2 regions of the Shewanella sp. GutCb genome follow, and region 1 is predicted to be linked to the other one. Evidence: predicted binding sites of a transcription regulator. Region 1 holds the regulator's gene; the other holds the start of a gene.
What was found. Region 1 encodes LexA, which represses DNA repair genes until DNA is damaged. Its sites were predicted from a motif close to TACTGTATNNNNATACAGTA; they were not measured.

Region 1 (8,837 bases):
GATAAAGGTCCAACTGCTTTTCTAGCTGGCTACGCTCTAACGCATTTTGCTCAGATGCTAGCAAAACTAAGCTGGTTAACGTCACTGCACTTACCGCAGCAGCATCGTTAATGTTAGTCATCACCTCTCTGGCCAACTTGTTCACCGCTGGTGTAAACCATGGTTGCTTTTGTTCTGGGTCTTGGACGATATCTTCACGCCACGTTGGCACTTCATCGTTCAAGAAATTGTGTAAGGTAATTGGCTTACCAAAATTCACATAGCCTTGGCCGAAATTACCTAACTTTCGAATCGCACCAAACACTTGCCAAACCGACTCTTTCTTCTTCTTTTTACCACTTAATTCTTTGTGATAAGTCGCCACTTCCATTACATGGTCATAACCAAGATAAACCGGCACTAAAGTGACAGGACGTTCAACACCGCGCAGTACACTGTTAAGCGTCATGGCGATCATGCCTGTTTTAGGGGCCAATAAACGACCTGTGCGTGAGCGGCCACCTTCGGTAAAGTACTCAACCGGATAACCCTTAGTAAAGAGTTGATCGAGGTATTCACGGAATACCGCGGTATAGAGCTTATTACCGCGAAAACTTCGGCGAATAAAGAATGCGCCACCACGGCGGAACATAGGTCCTGCTGGCCAGAAGTTAAGATTAATGCCGGCAGCAATATGCGGCGGCACCATGCCTTGATAATAGAGGATGTAAGACAGCAACAAATAATCCATGTGGCTGCGATGACACGGTACATAGACGATTTCATGACCATCATGGTGCAACTGACGAACCTGCTCCGCACCCTTAATATTGATACCTTTATAAAGCTTATTCCACAACCAAGTAAGAAAACGCTCGGTAATACGCACTAAGCTATCGGAGTAATCCGCCGCGACTTCATCTAGATACTCCATCGCTTTTGCACGCGCTTCTGATTCGGAGATTTTTTTATTTGTCGCTTCTTCTTTAATGGCTCGGGTAATTGATTCTGACTTTAGCAAAGCATGGAACAGAGCTTGGCGCTTAGGCAGCTGAGGCCCAGTCATTACTTTACGTTGACGCTGAAAATGCACTCGCGCGACACGGGCTAGTTTTTGTGCGATGCGCTTATCAGTACCATGTTCGTCTGCCATATAACGCAGAGAAACAGCATTAGAAAACTGCACAAAGTTGTGTCGACCGAGAAACAAGATCATCAAGCACTTGCGTAACCAAGTCGGATTTTGACGCTCCAACACAGCAGCGCGCATGGTGTCGTCTTCTTTGCCTGGGGTTCGTCCCCAATAAAGACTCACAGGAACTAGCTGAATATCTAATTCTTCATTTTGCTTATGCACACTCAATAGGCGCTTAAAGCAATGCAAATACTGTTCGGCACTTTCTCTTTCGCCAAATAGAGGCTTGCTACCTTCAAGGCAGACAACGCGCGGCGCAGTCACCCCGTTAACCTCTAAGTCATTATATGGGCTAGGTAAACCGAATTTACCGGTTATCTCACTAAGAGCTGCTATGTCACTAACAGATTCTGTTTTCATGACATAAACGAGTGGCTTGCTTGGATCGAGATTGAGGTCTTCAAAAGGATCATGAGGCACTACAATAGTGTGCACGAGCTTTTTTTGGATCCAGCGTAATGATTTAAACCAAAGAGAGTCTTTTTTCGACATGATTCGCTTGCAGTATAGTCGCTTCTAATAACCCCGTAGAATACCAGAATTTCGGAGTGTTTGCGCAATTGCTTTATAATGGCACTCGGAAACATTTGCGTATTTATAGAACAATGACTTAAGCCATCATAAGTCTATGTATATCCTGCCTATCAGGATTAAATCTCGTTCATCCCTCCTTAATCTCTCAGCCCCACCCTAGTGCTAATAAATTCAACTTTAACATAAATTTGGTTAATACTTGCGCGAACAGAAATACTGTATATACTGACAGTTACTGTATGGAAAGACAGGCTTAATAATGAGACCACTTACACCACGTCAAGCTGAAATTTTAGAGCTAATTAAACGCAATATTACAGACACAGGTATGCCACCCACCCGTGCTGAAATAGCCAAACGTTTAGGCTTTAAATCTGCCAATGCAGCCGAAGAGCACTTAAAAGCTTTAGCGAAGAAAGGCTGTATTGAGATCATGCCAGGTACCTCTCGAGGAATTAAGTTAATTCAAGATGATACCGAAGATGCCGACCTTGGTTTACCGCTTATTGGTCAAGTGGCCGCAGGTGAACCTATTCTGGCTCAAGAACATGTAGAGCAACATTATAAAATTGATCCTACCATGTTCCGCCCGTCAGCCGACTTTCTGCTTAAAGTACGCGGTGACAGCATGAAAAACATCGGCATACTTGAAGGCGATTTGCTTGCAGTGCATAAGATCCAACATGCAAGCAACGGTCAAGTTGTGGTGGCACGAGTAGAAGATGAAGTCACGGTTAAACGCTTTGAAAAGAAAGGCAATAAAGTTTATTTACATGCTGAGAATGAAGATTATTCACCGATAGAAGTTGATCTGGCAAACCAAAGCTTAAGTATTGAAGGTTTAGCCGTTGGCGTGATCCGTAATGGAGATTGGCAATGAACAAATTATTAGGTGTAAGCCCGCGTCACCCTGGCCTTTGGCAAGATATACCTGCTCAAGCTATGTCTAAAAAGGTAAATACAGATATCGAAACTATGGTATCTCACACTCAGGGGCGCACTGAATTAAAACAGATTAGTGGCCAACTTGCTCAACTGAGCCAACAAGGTCGCTGGATTGTATTAATTAGCCCACCTAATATCGGTTACAAACAGATGCTCGCTTCTGCTGGCGTCCGCATGGATAGAATCCTACTGGTACACGCAAAAGATGAATTCGAAACACTTTGGGCTATGGAAAAAGCGCTCACGAGTGGCACATCAAGCGCGGTAATAACCTGGACGAATGAAGTCGATGCACGAGACAGTAGACGACTGCAGTTAGTCGCAAAGAGTGCTCAAGCGGTGGGTATCATTATTGAAAATGCGAATGCTCACTTACCTGACAGCACAATAAATACACAGGACGAGCGGTTTAAACAAGGTTCACTGTTCGCAGCAGTCCATTAAGCAATTCTTTCTATTACAAATCTAGTCTCTAAAGCAAAGCTCCCTTAACGGGAGCTTTTTTATTACTGCTGCTAAGCAAATGAATCAAAAAGTGATCTTGATCAATATTTCAACACCAAGTAGGGTAGGTACTGATAACAACGATATATTGTTATATCCGAGCGATTTAGTCGTCGGTCTTTATGTATGGACTGTAGATCCTTAAAGAGTATATGAAGACTGAGATCGGCCTGATATATTTCAGCCGTAGGTGCCAGTGTGGTTACACTAACCAGTATTAAAATACTGAAATTATATAAAGTCTAATCGATAGTCGAAACATAACGACACGATGGATAAACCACTCGCGCACTTTGAAGTCATCGTTGCTTTTTTGGGAACTGAAGAGTTTACATAGAGCAGAGACTTACTGTGTGACTCTTCTTTGTCTTGTTGACAGAGGAGAAGTCTAGTGAAGCAATTGTTGTACTGTGTGTTGGCGCTAATATTTTCGCCTACACTGTTTGCATCAGAAATGCCGTTTAATATGACAGAAGGCGTGACGGAGATCAGTGGTAAGGTTTATAACCTCCATATGATTATCCTTTATATCTGCTGTGCTATTGGCATTGTTGTTTTTGGCGCAATGATTTATGCCATGATCAACCATCGCAAATCAAAAGGCGCAGTCGCCGCCAACTTTCATGAAAGTACTAAAGTCGAGATTTTATGGACTGTAGTGCCTTTTATTATTCTTATAATCATGGCTATTCCCGCAACCAAAACCTTGATTGCAATGGAAGACCCCAGTAATGCTGACCTCACCATTAAAATAACAGGTTCGCAGTGGAAGTGGCATTACAGCTATTTCGATAAAGACGTTGAGTTTTATAGCTTAATGTCGACTCCTAGAGCACAAATAGAGGGCACCGAAGCTAAAGGTGAACACTATTTGCTTGAAGTAGACAAACATCTCGTATTACCCATTAATCGTAAAGTACGCTTTTTGATGACATCTGATGACGTTATCCACTCATGGTGGGTCCCGGCTTTTGCTGTCAAAAAAGATGCTAACCCCGGTTTTATCAATGAAGCTTGGACACGAATTGATAAGCCCGGTATTTATCGTGGTCAATGCGCTGAATTGTGCGGTAAAGACCACGGATTTATGCCGATTGTTGTCGAAGCGCTTTCAGAAGCAGACTTCGATAAGTGGTTACTTGCCCAGCAGCAACAAGCTAATAATGCTGAAGCTGAAGCAGAGGCCGCACTTTCGCAAACCTTAACCATGGACGAACTCATGGCTCAAGGTGAGCAAATCTATCTCGCTCAATGTGCTGCATGTCATCAACCCAATGGTGCAGGTCTGCCTGGCGTATTCCCTTCTCTTATTGGCAGCCCAATTACCACCGGCCCCGTCGGCGCCCATGTCGATATCGTCGTCAATGGTAAGCCTGGTACTGCTATGCAAGCATTTGCTAAACAGCTGACTGCAACTGAAATTGCTGCCGTGGTGACTTTTGAGCGTAATGCTTGGGGCAATAACTCAGGCGATACAGTTCAAGCCGCGGATGTGAGCTCTGCTAGCGCGAGTTCAAGCCCAGCTGCATCCAGCGATCCCAACACCGTAATCCCGGTCACTTTACCTGCCAGCTTACCTGAGGCAGAACAAGTTAAAGCTGTGGCTTTAGATGACTTAACAATGGATGAGCTTATGGTCATGGGAGAGAAAGTCTACATGACCAGTTGTGTTGCTTGTCACCAAGCGGCAGGAACGGGTTTACCCGGCGCCTTTCCATCGTTAGTGGGGAGCGCAGTGATTACCGGCCCAGTAACGGGTCATCTCGATACTGTTATCAATGGCAAACCGGGTACTGCTATGCAGGCATTTACCTCGCTACTGACACCACAACAGCTTGCAGCTGTGGTGACTTATGAGCGCAATGCATGGGGTAATAACTCAGGTGATGCTGTTCAAGCTTCTGACGTTGTTGGTCACGGAAAGTAAGGGATTAAAATGAGCACAATCACACAAGACTCACCAGCAGCTCAGGACGATCACCATGATGACCATCATCATGGTGCGCCGAAAGGCATCATGCGCTGGATTTTAACCACCAACCATAAAGATATCGGCACGCTCTACCTGTGGTTCAGTTTTATTATGTTCCTTACGGGTGGCGCGATGGCGATGGTTATTCGCGCCGAGTTATTTCAGCCCGGTTTACAGTTAGTCGAACCTAACTTTTTCAATCAGATGACCACAGTGCACGGCCTAGTCATGGTATTTGGTGCGGTTATGCCAGCCTTTACAGGCTTGGCTAACTGGCTTATTCCAATGATGATCGGTGCACCTGACATGGCACTGCCTCGTATGAATAACTGGAGCTTTTGGATCTTACCTTTTGCTTTCACAATTCTATTGAGCTCATTGTTTATGGAAGGTGGAGGGCCCAACTTTGGTTGGACTTTCTACGCGCCACTATCGACCACTTATAGCCCAGACAGTACTGCGCTGTTCGTTTTTGCCATTCACATCATGGGGATAAGTTCGATAATGGGGGCGATTAACGTTATCGTCACCATCGTCAATATGCGCGCCCCCGGCATGTCGTGGATGAAGCTGCCGTTATTTGTTTGGACCTGGTTAATAACCGCATTCTTGTTGATCGCGGTGATGCCGGTGCTTGCGGGCACCGTCACCATGGTATTAACCGATAAGTATTTTGGTACTGCATTCTTTGATGCCGCAGGTGGTGGTGATCCCGTGATGTTCCAGCATATTTTCTGGTTCTTCGGCCACCCTGAAGTTTACATCATGATCTTACCCTCTTTCGGTATTATCTCTGCCATCGTTCCCGCCTTTAGTCGCAAACCATTATTTGGTTACGCGTCGATGGTGTATGCCACCGCGAGTATCGCCGTGCTGTCATTTTTGGTATGGGCACACCACATGTTTACCACGGGGATGCCGGTGTTTGCCGAGCTTTTCTTCATGTATTGCACTATGCTCATTGCAGTACCTACGGGGGTAAAAGTCTTTAACTGGGTTGCGACTATGTGGCGCGGATCAATCAGTTTTGAAACCCCAATGCTATTCGCAGTTGCGTTTATCATACTCTTTACCATTGGCGGATTTTCAGGCTTGATGTTGGCTATTACCCCTGCTGATTTTCAGTATCACGACACCTACTTCGTGGTGGCTCATTTCCACTATGTACTTGTCACCGGAGCCATATTCTCCATCATGGCAGCAGCGTACTATTGGCTGCCTAAGTGGACCGGCAACATGTACAGCGAAACTTTAGGACGCTGGCATTTTTGGTGCTCAGTTATCTCAGTGAATGTACTGTTTTTCCCAATGCACTTCCTCGGGTTAGCAGGTATGCCTCGCCGAATCCCCGATTATGCGATTCAATTTGCTGACGTAAACCAGATTGTATCGATTGGTGGTTTTGCCTTTGGTTTGTCTCAATTTATCTTTTTGGCTGTAGTGATCAAGTGTATCCGCGGTGGTGAGAAAGCCCCTGCCAAGCCTTGGGAAGGAGCCGAAGGTTTAGAATGGACCATTCCAAGTCCGGCGCCATATCACTCATTTACCACACCACCTGAGGTGAAGTAGAGATGAATCAGGCACAGAGTAAGTCTAATCGTAAGCTTATCGGTATGCTCCTGCTTGGCGCTGTCGGTATGTTTGGCTTTGGTTTTGCTTTGGTGCCTTTATATGATGTGCTGTGCGACACCTTAGGTATTAATGGCAAAACCCAAAGTACTGCCAGTGTTTATAAGCCCATCACGGTAGATAAAAGTAGAACGGTCACTGTTGAGTTTGTTTCCCAAGTGCAAAGTGATATGCCTTGGGAATTCAAACCTGAAGTGAACACCATGCAGGTCCACCCCGGAGAGTTAATACGTACCCACTTTGTTGCTAAGAATTTGTCAGCGAAACACATCGTTGGCCAAGCAATACCGTCAGTATCTCCTGGACTAGGCGCCGCCTACTTTAATAAAACTGAATGTTTCTGTTTCAATCAGCAAGTGTTAGCCGCAAACGCTAGCGCAGATCTACCACTCATCTTTTATGTGGACCCTGAATTACCGGACTCCATTTCAACCTTGACCCTCTCTTATACCCTCTACAACATCACCGACAAAGGCTATGTCGAAAATGTTGCAGAGTAAGGAGCTGCAAGATGAACAAAATATATGTACCGAACAATGTGCTAGCACTGCACACCGGGCTGCTAATTGGCGCTGTCGATAGTGTAGAGCAAGGAGCAACACCATGACGACCAAGCACGAACCTTATTATGTGCCTGCACAAAGTGCTTGGCCGATTATTGGTGCAGTTGGACTCTTCCTCATCGCATTTGGTGCGGGTAGCTATGTCTCTGAATTAAAAAACGGCGGCGGCAACGGCGGTTATATTTTGCTTGCTGGCATCGCGGTCATTATTTTTATGCTTTTTGGCTGGTTTAGAACTGTGATTGCAGAATCAATGGCAGGTCTTTATTCAAAACAGATGGATCGCTCATTTAGACAAGGCATGAGTTGGTTTATCTTTTCAGAAGTGATGTTCTTCGGCGCCTTTTTTGGTGCGCTGTTCTACGCCAGAATGATTGCTATACCTTGGCTGGGCGGCGCATCAAACAATGCGATGACCCATGAAGTGCTTTGGCCAGCATTTGAAGCCGTGTGGCCACTGGTTACCACGCCTGGAGGCACCACAACTGAAGCCATGGGCTGGACCGGATTACCGCTATACAACACATTGATCCTACTAACGTCATCAGTCACTTTGCATTTTGCTCACGTTGGATTAGAGAGCAATAAACGCAAAGCACTCACTATCTGGCTAGCATTCACTATCTTGTTGGGGATTGGCTTTTTATTCCTGCAAGCTGAGGAGTACATTCACGCTTACCAAGAGATGGGGCTGACGCTGGATTCTGGCGTCTACGGTAATACCTTTTTCTTACTTACCGGCTTTCATGGTATGCACGTGACCTTAGGAACTGTGTTTCTAATTGTACTGTTTTTTAGAGTGCTTAAAGGCCATTTCACACCAGAACATCACTTTGCTTTTCAAGCAGGTAGCTGGTATTGGCACTTTGTTGACGTAGTTTGGTTGTGCCTATTTATATTTGTTTATGTACTCTAATTTAAACATAAATAGCACAAAAATAACGGCTTAATAAGGTCTGGGATTGGGCGTGATAATCCCAGTCCCTAATGCCAATAAAAGCAACATGACCACCAGCACAGAAAAGACAACTCGGCGACCCAAATATTGGCTCATAGGAACACTCTTTTCTCCTTTAACCATCACAAACAAGGCACGGCCTAAATTAACTAATATGAACAGTAGTAGCAGTACTAAAACCAATTTAAAAACCAATAGTGTATTCATTAAGTTTCCTAATATAGGGGCTGTGGGTGCTTGGTGCTTTATTGTACTTTCTACTTTGATAGTGTTTTCTATTTTGGTCAAGCTCGGTTTCTGGCAGTTGGAGCGCGCGGAGCAAAAGCAACAATGGCAAGCTGCGCTGAGCGCACGTCAAAACGCAACGGTGCTCAGTTTTGACCAGCTTCTCGCCCAAGCTAACAATGAAAATCTAACAGGCTACAAACTTAGCACTCAAGCCACACCAACTCTGAAACAGGTCTTTCTTCTCGATAATCAGACGGTCGATGGCAGAGTCGGTTATTTGGCTTACCAAGCATTTGAAATTGCTCCCGCTAAACCCTGGTTATTAGTCGA
Region 2 (8,837 bases), on a different contig from region 1:
TTGATCGATCAACAATCTACACTTGAAGCCGAAGTATTGCCAATGCCTGCAATAATGTCGGCCCCCGAGGTGAGAGAAAACTTAACCGTACTGGCAGTTGACGACAACCCTGCTAATTTAAAGCTTATTGATACATTACTAAAAGAGCTAGTGACCCAAGTGCTCATTGTCGATAATGGTGATGCCGCGGTAGAAATTGCAAGACAACGCAGTTTTGACCTTATCTTTATGGATATTCAAATGCCAGGCACTGACGGCATTAGCGCCACTAAACTGATAAGACAAAATTCAGCGAATCGCAATACGCCCATTATAGCAGTGACCGCCCACGCTATAGCTGAAGAGCGAGAGCGTATATCATCGAGTGGTATGGATGGCTACTTACCCAAACCTATCGATGAGGCAGCACTGAAGGAAGTGATCCGCAAATGGAAAAACAAACCCAAGTTCACCCACTTTGATCAGCGCACCTTAAATTGGGAACTGTGTTTGACGCAGGCAAATAACAAGCCAAACTTAGCAATTGATATGTTGAAGATGTTGTTAAAGTCACTGCCAGAGACGGTGGAGCATATCAATAGTGCACTCACGAATTTTGATCAGCAAAACATGCTTACCTGTATTCATAAATTACACGGTGCAAGCTGTTATTGTGGCGTGCCGACCACCCAACAACTTTGTCAGGAGATAGAGTCAGGGTTAAAGCGTGGTGTTACTGTAGAAGATGTAGAACCTGAAATCCTTGAGTTACTTGATGAGTTAACTAAGGTAGAATCAGCCGCTAATCAAGTGATCACCCAGCTATCAGTGGAAATAAAAGATGACAAATAAACCGGGCTTTTTTCAACGCTTAAAAGGGCTAACACTAGCACAAAAGAAACTTTTTGCTATTGCATTATGCCAGCGCATGCTACCCAATTATCAGCTTTTTTCTGAAGTGTGTGAATTTGGCAACCCGAAGGTGCTCGATACACTGCTCAACCTGCTTTGGCAGTCAATGTACGACAATAAACTGAAACTAAATTTAGAGCTACAAATGGAACGTATAGAAGAAAATACGCCAGAGCCTGCTGATTTTGACGTCTACGGCGTATATCCAGCCCTAGATGCAGCGGTAGCCTTAACCTCTTTGCTAAGCGCACTAGAAAGTAAAGTTGAAGAAGATATCACTAATATCAGTAAGCTCTCGTCAGCCACGGTTGCCAACTATATTGAAGCAACCTGCGAGCAAGATTTTGATAAAGAATCAGAATTAGATGATTATATTTTTAACCATGAAGTCATGGTTGAAGAAAAAGAGATGCAAGAAGATCTTCTGCAAACCATCGAAAAGAACCCACATCTCAAAGCCGATTTCATCAAAGAGTTACGCCGAGAAATTGTCACCGTCGGCATATCAAATATTGGCGTCAGCGCAGCAGAGTAATACCGCAAAAGAGTCGCTTTATTAAAGCGACTCTTATACTCATGCCATTTGTAACATCAGGATCACGTGGGTATAGAATACGCTTAATTCAAGGTGATAGTTGTTCCCTTAACTGTCCATCGAGAACAATTGCTCCGCTTTGGACTGCATAAACTCGATAAAGAGCTTAACCTTCAAAGGTTGATGACTGCGTTGATGATACAAGATTGAAATCCGCCTTTTCTCACCAATCCATTCAGGTAATAGCGTTGTCAACTGGCCGCTCTTAAGCTGGTTTTTCACAAAAAGTGCTGGGCCATATAAAACCCCACCATGATCTACAGCGGCCTGCACTGCGCCATTTAACTCACTTAACGTCAGTTTTGCAGGTCCATCATAATAAAAGTTCTCTCCCGATGGGTGCTTTAAAGTCCAGTTAAACAAAGGCCATACTTTAATCAACGCGTGTTGTTCTAAATCGCTTGGATGGCACAAGCTAGGTGCCTTATCCATATACTGCGACGAGGCAAACAAACCATAATTAAGCACGCCAAGAGAGCTCGACACCCAAGAAGAATCTGGTTGGGTGCCACCGACAATAGCAACATCAACCCCCTCATCTATAAGATCGATTACGTTATTATTTTGTACTATATGCAGCTGTATATCTGGGAATTTTTCACAAAACTCGTTAATGGCATGGATGAAAATCATCGAAATAATTGACACCGGAGCCGCTATTCTAAGGGTACCTTCAGGCTTATCCACCGCAGCGCCTCTGATACTGTCAAACTGAGATACTATGGCCTGATATTGCTGAAACAGCGCTATGCCCTCCTCTGTTAGACGCAGCTTGCGAGTGTTCCTCATCAACAACTGCTTATCGAGCTGTGTTTCCAATTTAGTCAACTTACGGCTCACCGTTGCAATTGGCATCTCCAGCTCTTTAGCGGCTTGGGAAAAGCTCCCTGCATTAACTAAATGAACAAATTGGTAGATCAGCTGTAATTCCAAACCAAAATTACTATTCATCAATATAAACCCAAGCGTTTAAAACATAAAAAGGGGATCGGCTACGACCTAAGATTAATAGTATAACAAAACGTAAATATGATAATGTTCTAACTCAATTTTATGCGTGTTTTACGTATATTGTAGACAAGTTAATAGAGAAAATATGTCAGCTGTTATAACGCCACTACTCGCTGTATTTGGCATCATGTTGATTGGCACTTTGGTGCAAAAATCAAAACTGCTGCCTGCTGAGACCGATCAAGTTTTAAACCAATATGTGTACTATATTGCGTTTCCGGCCATTATGCTGATCACATTGGCACAAACCCCGATCAACGACATACTGCACTGGGGTTATATCGCTGGGTTTAGTGGCGCCATGCTAACCAGCTACGCGATCACCTTTCTCGTCTCGCGTTGGACCAATCCATCTCAAAACGCAGTCGCGTCTATGCGAGCGCTCAACGCCACCTTTGGCAATACTGCTTTTATCGGTATTCCCTTAATGGCGATGTTGTTTCCCAATAATCAAACGGCACTCGCCGCAGCCGCTATTGCCAGTCTATTATCGGTGTTAATTTTTGCCATCGCGCTCGTGTCATTGGAAATGATTGGCCGCAAGCAAAGCAGCTCAGCGGCAAAAATCATTAGCCTCGCCTTAATGCACAACCCTATTGTAGTGGGTAGTATGGTTGGGATAGTCCTATCCGCAATGACAATTACTTTGCCTGATAGTATCGCCCTCATCATTCGTCAACTGGGTATGACCTCGAGCCCTTGTGCACTGTTTGCCATCGGTATGGTGCTCGCTAAATCAGCTCAACACCAAACTTCAACACATATTATTAGCCTGAAACAGCTCACAGAGATTAGTGCTATCAATGCCATTAAACTGATTTTTCAGCCTCTAGTCACTTACTTGATCATGTTTAGCCTAGATGTTGATCCACAATTGATTGCTATGGGCGTCATACTCGCGGCGCTGCCGACTGCTGCCAGTGTCTACCTACTTGCACAACGGTACCAAACTCAAGTCATCACCAGTGCTCAGGGAATACTATTGGGTACCCTTGTCACCTTTATTACTTTACCGTTATTAGAAGCTTATCTATTGGGTTAACATTCGATGCTTAATTTAAAAGCCCGCCTTGCTAAACCTTGGTTCTAGCAACTTTTACTTCTGCATAGTGAGAGAGTGCACTAGCTAAATTTATTACTCCGCCAATAAACATCTTCCATCTAACTGTATTAATTACATTTTAGCTTATAGGGTGCGGTAATTAGAGATGAAAAAAGTTGCCGATATCGATTAATTTTCCAACTGATAGTTTACTGTATAAAAAAACAGTATATACTGTTCATTAATACAGTGTATTGGGATAGGACATCACTATGCTTTGCCAACTCAGCATTAATAATTTTGCTATTGTGCGTTTTTTGGAACTCGATTTTAAAGCCGGCATGACCAGTATCACTGGTGAAACCGGCGCGGGTAAATCTATTGCTATAGATGCATTAGGCTTGTGCCTAGGTAATCGAGCCGACGCTAATGCCATTCGGCCTGGCGCCACCAAAGCGGAGGTAAGTGCACGCTTTTCATTATCTGATATTCCACTCGCAAAGCGCTGGTTAGAAGATAATGATCTCGAACTAGATAATGAGTGTATCTTAAGACGAACCATCAATAATGATGGCCGCTCACGCGCATATATCAATGGTAATCCAGTCCCACTTGCACAGATAAAATGCCTCGGACAACTGCTGATTGGCATTCATGGCCAACACGCTCACCATGCGATGCTAAAAAGTGAGCACCAGCTTACTTTACTCGATAGTTACGCCAACCATAAGATGCTACTCGACACTGTAGCGGCGAGTTATCAGAGATGTAAAACGGTTGAAAAACAGTTACATCAATTAGAGTTAGCGCAGCATGAAAGGCTTGCTCGTAAACAGTTACTGCAATACCAGGTTGAAGAACTCAATGAGTTTGCCATTGCTAAAGGCGAGTTTGAAACCATAGAGGCTGAACATAAAAAACTCGCCAACAGCACTGCATTAATCGAGCTATGCCGTAGCCAATTAAATATTTTGCAGGACAATGATCAAGCGAGTGTTGAGTCATTATTAAATACCTCTATAAGTCAGGGGCAAGATTTAGAAAGTTATGATGCCGAACTTGGCAGCGTTGTCGCCATGCTTAATGATGCACTTATTCATGTACAAGAGAGTAGTAGCGAGCTTGAACGGTATTTAGAAGGTTTAGAACTCGACCCTGAATACTTTGAACAATTAGAGCTTCGGATCTCTAAAGCACTGCAACTGGCGCGCAAACACCATGTCAATGCCAGTGAATTGTTTGCTCACCATCAAGGTCTGTTGAATGAACTCAATGAGCTTGGATCGGACGGGGACAAACTTGAAGAGATCCGCAATCAACTGCAAAATAGTCAACAGGCATATTCGAATCACGCACGAAAACTAAGCCTTAGTCGTGGCCGCTACGCTAAAGAACTCGATAAAAAAGTGACTCAATCGATTCATGAGCTGAGCATGCCTAAAGGTAAATTCAGTATCGCAGTCAACTTTAATCAAGCCGTCATTAGCCCTCAAGGCTCCGATGCTATTGAGTTTCTCGTGACCACCAATCCAGGTCAACCTTTGCAGCCCATTGCTAAAGTGGCCTCAGGCGGAGAACTCTCTCGAATAGGCCTTGGCATACAAGTTATTACCGCTAAAAAAGTCGCGACTCCAACACTCATTTTTGATGAAGTAGATGTGGGGATATCAGGTCCAACGGCGGCTGTCGTCGGCCGGATGCTGCGGAGTTTAGGGGAATCGACTCAAGTATTTTGCGTGACCCACTTACCGCAAGTTGCCGGTAATGGCCATCAACATATGTTTGTTAATAAGACCAGTAAATCTGGTAAAACAGAAACATCCATGGTCGCCCTAGATAAAGACCAGCGAATTGAGGAGTTAGCTCGCTTACTGGGAGGTGACACCATTACCAGTAATACGATTGCCAATGCTAAAGAGCTGCTGTTTAGTTAAATGAACTTGCGTAAAACAACCATTAAAAAAGGAGCTAACAATAGCTCCTTTTTTAATGCCACACTCACGACCTAAATCAAGTAGTGAGCTGCGGTGTGTAAGCAAATCAAGGAAAATATCCCTGCAAGTACATCATCAATCATAATCCCAAAACCACCTTGCACTTTTGCATCCAGCCAACGAATCGGCCATGGTTTCAAAATATCAAAAAAGCGAAACAACACAAAACCGGCCAGTAACCATTGCCAACCCGCTGGCGCCGCTATCATGGTGATAAGTAAACCGGCAATCTCATCCCAAACAATAGCACCGTGATCATGCACGCCCATATCTTTAGCGGCTTTATCACATATATAAAAGCCGATTAAGACGGTAAAAAGCGTCAAGCCGATATACCAAGGTAAGCTCAATGGTGCCATTAATAAGTAGAGCGGTATGGCGGCAAGCGTACCAAACGTACCTGGCGCCTTTGCGGCTAAACCTGAGCCAAATCCTAATGCCAAAAAATGAATAGGATTTTTAAGAGACAGCTTGGTTAGTGCCTTATCTTTTGAAAGTAAATTCATCAATTAAAGTGCTCAAATCCGAGGTTAATGGGCTCAAATGGCTGTTTATCTAACAACAATTTCAACTTGCCACCCGTGCAAATTTGACCAATCTTAGTAAACTTCACACCCGTCTCAGCCAATGCGATCTCTAGTGCGCCTTTTTGGGCTTCAGAGACAGTAAAGAGTAGTTCATAATCCTCACCACCCGTTAATGCATAGCTTAGCGCCATCTCAGCTGAGACATTGGCTTTGAGCTGGGGAGATAAAGGCAGCTTATCGACATTGATTGTGGCGCCAATATTCGAGGCTTTCAGTACATGTTGGATATCAGAGACTAAACCATCTGAAATATCAATGGCACTCGATGCCAGCGTGCGCAGTGCTTGCCCCGCTAATACCCTTGGAGTTGGCCGGTAATGACGATTAATAAGATAGTTTCTATCGTCTTCATTACAATCCGCTTTTCCACGCAGTAGATCTAGCCCTAAAGCTGAATCACCTAATGTGCCGGTAGCGTAGATCCAATCTCCATTTCTTGCGCCGCTACGAGTCAGACCCGCATGCTTAGGCACTTGGCCATTAATGGTAATGGTGATTGAGCGGGGACCACGAGTAGTATCACCGCCAATAAGTGCTACGCCATAGTATTCGGCAATTTCAAACAAGCCTTCACTATAATCTGCCAACCAATTTTCGTCGACTTCTGGCAAGGTTAGCGCCAATGTCATCCATGCAGGCTCCGCGCCCATAGCAGCCAGATCGGATAAATTCACCGCTAGCGACTTATACCCCAGATCTTTTGCAGGCATATCAGCAAAGAAATGCACGTTTTCCACTAAGGTGTCACAAGATATCACAACAGATTTATTTGCAGCGGGTTCAACAATGGCGCAATCATCACCAATGCCAAGTGCAACGTCTTTTCGAGACTGGGCACGCCCAGTAAAAAAGCTTTCGATTAATTGAAATTCTTTCACAATACCAATCACAAATTAAGAAGTGGTTTGAGGAAAAAAGAGGAGCTAATAGTAAGAGGATCTTAGCTATGATTTTAGTTACGTTAGATGTGTTCTGCTATTAAATGCCAGCCACGGATCATGCAACTGTTATTCTCTTTTTAGGCATACAAAAACGGCATCCGAAGATGCCGTTTTTACTATTTCGTTCTTGCGACTAGCTTATCCAGAATACCGTTAACGAACTTATGTCCATCTTCAGCGCCGAATGCTTTGGCAAGCTCGATAGCTTCGTTAATTGCTACTTTATAAGGAACATCCTTGCGGAAAGTCAGCTCATAAGTTGCTAAACGAACAATCGCCTTTTCGACAGGGTCAACTTCATTCAAAGGACGAGTCAAAAATGGAATGATTAGCTCATCCAATTGGCTTTTCTTAGTTGCTACGCCCGCTAATAACTCACGAAAGTAAGTTATATCGACACCATCAACATTTTGTTCAGTTAGAAACTCATGCTCAACATCAGCAATATTGTTGCCACTTAGCTGCCAAGAGTAAATGGCCTGAACCGCTAAACGACGTGCCTTTCGGCGCTCTGAAGGCTTCATTAAATTGTCCTAGATTACAGGTGTTCTTCAAGTGCTTGCAGCACGTTAACCATCTCTAGCAGACCCAAAGCAGCTTCGCCGCCTTTGTTGCCTGCTTTAGTACCTGAACGTTCAATTGCTTGTTCAATAGTATCAGTGGTTAAAACGCCGAATGAAACAGGAATATCAAATTCAAGTGCAACTTGAGCTAGACCTTTATTACATTCGCCTGCAACAAAATCAAAATGAGGTGTACCGCCACGGATAACCGCACCAAGTGAGATTATTCCGTCAAATTTTCCGCTTGCCGCAACACGACGTGCAGCAAGTGGCAGTTCAACAGCGCCAGGCACTTTAATTACAGTGATATTATCATCTGAAACTTGGCCAAAACGCTTAAGAGTGTCTACCGCACCACTAAGTAAACTATCTACAACAAAGCTATTAAAACGTGAAACTACGATCGCAATTTTTGCGTTTTTCGATTCGATATTACCTTGAACTATGTGCATTTATCTTACCTAAAATTAGCTAATTACCCAGCATGGGGGCGGAAGAGGCGGTATGATACCACAGCCGTTAACGCTGATCCCCATGCAATTTATAAGAAAAGTGTTAAATTACCCCTTGGATGATTTTCCAACCCAAGATAGTATTTTATTCTGCTATATAATCAGTTACTTCTAAACCAAAGCCTGATAGTGAATGATAACGCTTTGGTGAGCTAAGCAACCGCATTGATGTCACGCCTACATTTGCTAGGATTTGCGAGCCAACACCCACTTGACGTGAGGTTCCTTGCCACTTAGCTGTAATAGGTGCACTGCCGTTATCTTCAGCTTCAAATGCTTTAACTTTGGCTAAAATATCACTGCTATGCTCTTGATGACCGAGCAGTACTAGTACGCCACCGTCTTCGCTAATGCGCTGCATTGCTTTTTCTAGTGGCCAACTGCGTTGCTGATCGCGCTCGGAATGTAAAAGGTCGTTAAAGGTATTTTGTAGGTGAACACGTACAAGTATGTTCTCTGTAACCGGACCTTTGACTAATACATAGTGTAATTGATTATCGATAGTGTCACGGAAAGTCAGCATATCAAACTCACCAAAACGGGTTGGTAGCTTACATTGCGCTTCACGTACAACACTGGTTTCTTTAGTGTTGCGATATTCAATTAGGTCAGCAATAGTGCCCATCTTTAATCCGTGCTTTTCAGCAAAAATTTCAAGATCTGGACGACGCGCCATGGTGCCATCGTCCTTTAAAATTTCA

Region 2: recN (DNA repair protein RecN) is a predicted target of LexA. The motif match lies at 3,750-3,769, and genes of this name have one in related genera.

Annotation. Positions count from the first base shown of each region.
Region 1 is NZ_PJBL01000105.1:86,691-95,527, forward strand. Features, by position in the region: gene plsB (glycerol-3-phosphate 1-O-acyltransferase PlsB) at 1-1,666, opposite strand, end outside; gene lexA (transcriptional repressor LexA) at 1,968-2,588, shown strand; gene CXF86_RS20510 (cell division inhibitor SulA) at 2,585-3,097, shown strand; gene coxB (cytochrome c oxidase subunit II) at 3,549-5,084, shown strand; gene ctaD (cytochrome c oxidase subunit I) at 5,094-6,698, shown strand; gene CXF86_RS20525 (cytochrome c oxidase assembly protein) at 6,701-7,258, shown strand; gene CXF86_RS20530 (cytochrome c oxidase subunit 3) at 7,362-8,237, shown strand; gene CXF86_RS20535 (DUF2909 family protein) at 8,268-8,486, opposite strand; gene CXF86_RS20540 (SURF1 family protein) at 8,434-8,837, shown strand, end outside.
Region 2 is NZ_PJBL01000002.1:130,694-139,530, forward strand. Features, by position in the region: gene barA (two-component sensor histidine kinase BarA) at 1-831, shown strand, start outside; gene CXF86_RS02355 (YjaG family protein) at 821-1,426, shown strand; gene CXF86_RS02360 (LysR family transcriptional regulator) at 1,535-2,437, opposite strand; gene CXF86_RS02365 (AEC family transporter) at 2,583-3,539, shown strand; gene recN (DNA repair protein RecN) at 3,812-5,473, shown strand; gene CXF86_RS02375 (phosphatidylglycerophosphatase A family protein) at 5,545-6,039, opposite strand; gene thiL (thiamine-phosphate kinase) at 6,039-6,998, opposite strand; gene nusB (transcription antitermination factor NusB) at 7,178-7,585, opposite strand; gene ribE (6,7-dimethyl-8-ribityllumazine synthase) at 7,600-8,076, opposite strand; gene ribBA (bifunctional 3,4-dihydroxy-2-butanone-4-phosphate synthase/GTP cyclohydrolase II) at 8,222-8,837, opposite strand, start outside.